2 regions of the Cytobacillus sp. Bac17 genome follow, and region 1 is predicted to be linked to the other one. Evidence: predicted binding sites of a transcription regulator. Region 1 holds the regulator's gene; the other holds the start of a gene.
The links. Region 1 encodes NrdR, which represses ribonucleotide reductase genes. Its sites were predicted from a motif close to AACACNATATATNGTGTT; they were not measured.
Positions count from the first base shown of each region.

Region 2: the regulator NrdR is predicted to act here: its motif matches at 1,234-1,251, upstream of NR125_RS05220 (vitamin B12-dependent ribonucleotide reductase).

Region 1 covers NZ_JALJRC010000012.1:22,444-25,874, reverse strand. The annotation lists gene speD (adenosylmethionine decarboxylase) at 187-561, shown strand; gene NR125_RS15195 (hypothetical protein) at 700-1,104, shown strand; gene nrdR (transcriptional regulator NrdR) at 1,219-1,680, shown strand; gene NR125_RS15185 (replication initiation and membrane attachment family protein) at 1,822-3,258, shown strand; gene dnaI (primosomal protein DnaI) at 3,258-3,431, shown strand, end outside.
Region 2 covers NZ_JALJRC010000002.1:172,585-176,015, reverse strand. The annotation lists gene NR125_RS05230 (rhodanese-like domain-containing protein) at 1-32, opposite strand, end outside; gene NR125_RS05225 (lipoate--protein ligase family protein) at 215-1,051, shown strand; gene NR125_RS05220 (vitamin B12-dependent ribonucleotide reductase) at 1,396-3,431, shown strand, end outside.

The sequences.
Region 1 (3,431 bases):
GTGTTGCAAAAAGAAATTAAACAAAGTATACTAATCCTCGTGAACTTCTCCGAGGTTTTGGTATGGTAGCTACTTAAAGGGTTAGGACCTCTCTGGACTAACTTTCCCCCGTGGTAGTTATGGACCAGTTTAAATCTGGAATTTCATTAATTAATAGCTTAAAAGTTTAAAGGGGGAAATTTGAATATGGAAACTATGGGTCGTCACGTAATCTCAGAACTTTGGGGATGCGATTTTGAAAAGTTAAATGATATGGATTTTATTGAGCAGACATTCGTAAATGCTGCATTAAAATCTGGTGCTGAAATTCGCGAGGTTGCATTTCATAAATTTGCACCACAGGGTGTAAGCGGAGTGGTTATCATCTCTGAATCTCATTTAACTATTCACAGCTTCCCGGAGCATGGCTATGCCAGCATTGATGTGTATACGTGTGGAGATCTTGACCCTAACATCGCTGCAGACTTTATTGCAGAATCGTTAGGAGCTCAAACGCGTGAGAATATCGAAATTCCTCGCGGTATGGGTCCAGTTCAAGTTAAACAAGCTCAAGTACTTTAATAACAGAATGATCTTAGGCAATCCAGAGGTGTATTCAATACACCTCTTTTTATTTTGTTTAATACTCTTCCACTACCTTTAGTATCTTCCTCAAAAATAGTACAATAAGGATACATAATAAATATCGGAGGAAAGAGGATGTCTATTTTCAGGCAGCTTGCCAGCCGCTATAAAAAGCAGTGTGAGACAAATGAAAACCACTCTGATCCTGAGCTCACTACAAGATATTATAGAACCAATACAGCTCAAATGATGCAAACGATTGAAGATTTATTTAAAGCAGACCAGAATGTGAACATTCTCAGCATTTCCAGAGAACGCGGCGAGATAGCAGCAGAAATTAAGAAAAATAAAGCTTGTTTTGCCATTGTCACAGTCGTGACTGTCAGGCCTTTCGAAACGGCTGTAGATATCAATATCTCAACTGAGCAATCCTCCCCGGCAGGTGTCCACCCAATCCTTAAGGGAGAAGTTCTTTCCATTTATGAAAAGGTGAATAAACGGCATGATTTTCTCGGTTCTGCAAGAAACGCAGATAAATAGTTGTACTTGTACTGACAACTCCTTTTTTATAAGATAAGAGTATCAAATAAAATTCGGTAATTGATCTAACGCCAGCAAAATAACTTACTTATAAAAGAATTCGGAGCTGATTGTATGAGATGCCCTTCATGCCAAAACAATAATACCCGTGTTCTCGATTCCCGTCCTGTTGATGACAGCAGATCCATTCGGCGCAGAAGGGAATGCGAGAAATGCGGGTACCGGTTTACGACTTTTGAAAAAGTGGAAGAAATTCCTTTAATTGTTGTGAAAAAAGAAGGCACCAGAGAGGAATTCAGCCGGGAAAAAATACTTAGAGGCCTTATTAAGGCATGTGAAAAGAGGCCGGTTGCCCTAAAGGACCTGGAGGACATTACTTTTGAAGTGGAAAAAGAGCTCCGCAGCAACGGTGTCTCTGAAATAAAAAGTGATGAAATTGGCGAAATGGTCATGGACAGGCTCGCAAATGTGGATGATGTGGCATATGTTCGTTTCGCATCGGTTTACAGGCAATTTAAAGATATCAATGTTTTTATTGATGAACTCAAAGAATTAATCAAAAAAGAACACTCTTAAATCAGGTCAGTTGCCGCTGTCCCTGATTTTGAATGAAATAGTTTGATGGGCTGAAGGATTTCTTTGGCTCTTTTTTTACGGTATATGTTTTTGATATTAATCAATGTGATAAATATTCTTAATAGAAAAAGGTGAAATACCATGGCCCAGCATTGGCAGGAGATGCTCCCCATTGATCGATATACAGTAGCAGCCAGCGGGCTTTTGCATGATTATGACCGAAAAGTGCTGACGCTGTTATACCAGCCGCTCATTGGCTCTGTGTGCTTCAGTTTATATATGACATTATGGGCGGAACTTGAAGAAAATCGGCTATGGTCATCTTCTAATTCACACCATAGTTTAATGAATTTCATGGACATGGGGCTTAAGGATATATATGAAGCCCGCCTTAAGCTTGAAGGGATAGGACTTTTAAAGGTATACGTAAACAAAGATGAAGAGACAAGGTCATTTATTTATGAACTGCTTCCCCCGCTGACACCTGAACAATTTTTCCTTGATGGCATGCTTAATATTTATCTTTATAAGAAATTGGGCAGAAACCAATTTATGAGGCTTAAACGCTTCTTTTCAGAACAGAAGGTGAAGACAGCTACAGGGTATGAGGAAGTAACCAAGGCTTTTCAGGATGTATTTCAATCAGGACACCCTGGTTCTTTTGAGATTGACGATGAAGTGGTGCAGCTGATGAATGAATCAGAGGTGGAAGGGTATATTGGAAGGCAGGAGCAGGAAGGTATTCAAATCGGGAATGAAGATTTTAATTTTGAACTGCTTCAGGCAGGGCTGAATGAATCACTAGTACCGAAAAAGGCCATTACAGTTAAAGTAAAGGAATCTATCAGCAATCTTGCCTTTTTGTACGGAATCGACCCCATTCAAATGAAAAATATCGTCATCAGCGCTGTAAATGAAGATAATGAGATAAACATTGATGAGTTGAGAAAATCTGCACGGGACTGGTATCAATTCCAAAACCAGGACCAGCTGCCATCCCTGATTGACAGGGTTCAGCCTGCCATCCATCAGACTCATAAAAAACAGCCTGAAACGCAGGAAGAAGAGTTGATCCGTTATTTGGAAATCACCTCACCAAGGCAGCTATTAAAAGATATATCAGGAGGGGCAGAGCCATCAAAAGGCGATATGCAGATCATTGAAGATGTCATGTTTCAGCAAAAGCTTTTGCCAGGGGTAATTAATGTACTGATTCAATATGTTATGCTCAAAACAGATATGAAATTGACCAAAGGCTACGTAGAAAAAATAGCTGGCCACTGGGCTAGAAAGAAAATAAAAACACCCCAGGAAGCTATTGCTTTAGCTAAGAAAGAACACCGGCAATACCTGGATTGGGCGGAAGGAAAGAAAACTGCCAGCACAACCGGTAACAAAAAGAAGCCAATCAGGACAGAGATGCTTCCGGACTGGTTTGATGAAAAAAGCAGTTCATCAGCCAAAAAGAAAGAGCCCCAGCAGCAAATAAGCGAAAAGGATCAGTATGAGCTGGAAATGAAGAAAAAGGAGCTTCATGAAAAATTAAAAAAACTGCGTTCACAGGAGGTGACTGATTGATGGAGAAAATTAATGAAACATTAAGGCGCCTTGCGGGCAATGAAGGTTTTCAAAAAAGGTATGAAATGATGAGAAACCAAACGCTTAATCACCCTGAAGTAAAGGCTTTTATCCAAACTCATCAAGATGAATTGACATCTGAGATGGTTGAAAAGAGCCTTAGCAAACTCTTT
Region 2 (3,431 bases), on a different contig from region 1:
AAAATGATAAGAATGAAATAAAGTGTTTCCAATATGTCTTTCTCCTTTCACACATAGGTAAGCCAACTAATATTATATAAGCCTTTCCTAATAGGAGTAAAGGAAATCTGTTAAATTTGTTATGGAAATTCAACTTGCTTTAAATTTCACTGGAATTTTGGTAGACTATTAACCGCAAATGACTAGTTAAAGAATCTGAAAATGAGGGCTACATATGACTAAAGAGGTTTGGCGTTTTATCGATTCAAAAGAGGGGTCACCTTCTTTTAATATGGCTTTGGATGAGGCGTTGCTTGACTGGAACAGTGAGGGCAAAATGCCTCCTGTAATCCGTTTTTACGGCTGGAATCCGGCGACTCTTTCAATCGGCTATTTCCAAAAGGTTGAAAAAGAAATAGATATGGAAGCTGTGAAGCAGCATGGATTGGGATTTGTCCGAAGGCCTACAGGCGGAAGAGGCGTACTTCATGAACATGAACTCACATACAGTGTGATCGTACCTGAAGCCCACCCCGAAATGCCGAATACAGTAACTGAAGCATACAGAGTTATTTCGGAAGGGATTTTAAAAGGTTTTCACGGACTTGGGATGGAAGCTTATTTTGCAGTGCCGAAGACAGCTGAAGAAAGGGACTCTCTGAAAAATCCAAGATCTGCTGTTTGTTTTGATGCCCCCAGCTGGTATGAACTTGTTGTAGAAGGCCGTAAAGTGGCTGGGAGTGCACAAACAAGGCAAAAAGGGGTAATCCTTCAGCATGGTTCCATTTTGCTTGATTTGGATGAAGACAAGCTGTTCAGCTTGTTCAAGTATCCGAATGACAGAGTCAAAGAGAGAATGCAAAAAGCTTTTAAGAATAAAGCTGTTGCTATAAATGAGCTGACAACTGAAAAAATTACCCTGGATCAAGCAAAAGCAGCTTTCAAAAAGGGATTTGAAGAAGGCTTGAATATTGAACTTGAACCTTACAAGCTTACAGATGAAGAAATGGCATATGTACAAAAAATCGCAAAAGAGCGATATGAAAGTGATGACTGGAACTATAAGAGATAAAAGCGGCAATGTCGCTTTTTCTCTTTTTTTAATGAATAATTTTCCAATTGTTGCCCTGTAAAAGTGCAAGCTTCAAAATATGTTAAAATTTATCGTTAATTGTCGGAAATCGGCTATTAACTCTGTTTTTCTTTAAATTTTGGTATATTTTAAGTTTGACAAAATCACTTTTAGTTGAACTAGACACAATATGTAGTGGTGTCGAAAATATTTAGGACACTATATATTGATTTTGGGGTTTGAGGTATGGTAACTTTAGGGTACTCTTTTAAAACAGATAGATTTACCCTATCTGCCAGAATGCTTACACAAATTGATAATTGAATTTAGAAGGAGTTGTAACAATGTCTGTTGCTCTAGGACAAAAAATGAAATTGAACATTGATCGTTTAAACAAGGATATCCGTCTTTTTCCTCAGGTTCACCCTGTAACCCCAGATATGAAAATGACCCACAAAGGTGTTTCCCGCTTAGTTATGCTAGATCGTTACACCTTCAAAGACACCGAGAAAGTGACACTCACAAACGGTGACTTCGTCGTCCTCACAATCAAGGAAGATCCAAAATTTCCGGCACGAGGCTTAGGATTCATCCAGGATATTGACTGGGAAAACAAGACAGCCAAGGTTTTAGTCGAGGAAGACTACAGAGGAGTACTGGATGATCCGGAAGAATCGAGAACAGGCATTATTACAAAGCCTCTTGATGTAATCGAGAAACCCCTTGAAATCTTCTATGAGCAAATCGCCAAGCGTAACGCAACAGGCCTGGCATCTGTTGAGAAAACCGAAGAAAAAAGAAAAGAATGGTTTGAAAAGTTCTATCAGGAATTGAAAAACTTGAATTTCATTCCGGCTGGCCGCGTATTGTATGGAGCGGGTGCCGACACAGATGTTACGTATTTCAATTGCTACGTAATGCCATTCGTACAGGACTCCCGTGAAGGAATTTCCGAGCACCGAAAGCAGGTAATGGAAATCATGAGCCGAGGCGGAGGAGTTGGGACAAACGGTTCAACCCTAAGGCCGCGCAACACACTGGCTAAAGGAGTAAACGGCAAGTCATCGGGTTCAGTATCCTGGCTTGATGATATTGCGAAGCTTACACACCTTGTGGAGCAGGGAGGTTCCCGCAGAGGTGCTCAGATGATTATGCTGGCAGATTGGCACCCGGACATCATCGAATTCATCATCTCGAAAATGCAAAACCCAAGAATTTTACGATTCCTTCTTGAAAATACAAATGATGATACAATAAAAAAATATGCTAAAGAAAAATTAAAATTCACTCCATTTACTGAACAGGAAATAGCCATGTACCAGGGTATTATCAATTACAAGAGCATTCCCGGCTATGGCGGTTTCAGCGATAAAATCATACAGGATGCTGAAGAAAAACTGGCGACTGGCGGTACTTACAGTGTTCATAATTCTGAATTCCTGACCGGGGCAAACATTTCAGTCTGCCTGACAAAAGAATTTATGGATGCAGTTGAAAATGATGCAGAATATGAGCTTCGCTTCCCGGATGTTGAATCATATGATGCTGATACCATGAAAACCTACAACGAAGAATGGCATAAAGTCGGTGACGTCAGAGAATGGGGAAAACTTGGCTATAAAGTCCGTGTTCACCGCAAAATCAAAGCGAAAGAACTTTGGAACCTGATTAATATCTGTGCAACATACTCGGCAGAGCCAGGTATTTTCTTTATTGATAATGCCAATGACATGACCAATGCACAGGCTTACGGACAAAAGGTTGTAGCAACAAATCCGTGTGGCGAACAGCCTCTTGCACCATATTCAGTCTGCAACCTTGCAGCAGTGAACCTTGCAGAAATGGCAGATAAGGAAAATAAGACCGTTAATTTTGAAAAGCTGAAGCGTACTGTTGAAGTGGGAGTACGTATGCAGGACAATGTAATAGATGCTACACCATACTTCCTTGAAGAAAACAAAAAGCAGGCCTTAGGCGAGCGCCGTGTTGGTCTTGGCGTTATGGGGCTTCATGATCTGCTGATCTATTGTGAAACAGAATATGGTTCTGAGGAAGGCAATGTGCTGATTGACAAAGTCTTCGAAACCATTGCAGCAACAGCTTACAGAGCTTCTGTAGAGCTTGCGGAGGAAAAAGGGAGCTTCCCATTCTTAACAGGTGAAAATGCTGAAGAAACAAATCGCCTGCGCAAAGCTTTTACAGAAACAGGCTTCATGCAGAAAATGCCTGAGGATATCCGTGAATCCATTTTACAAAGCGGAATCCGTAATTCACATCTTCTGACTGTTGCACCTACTGGATCCACAGGTACCATGGTTGGAGTATCTACAGGTCTTGAACCATATTTCTCCTTCTCATACTTCAGGAGCGGCCGCTTAGG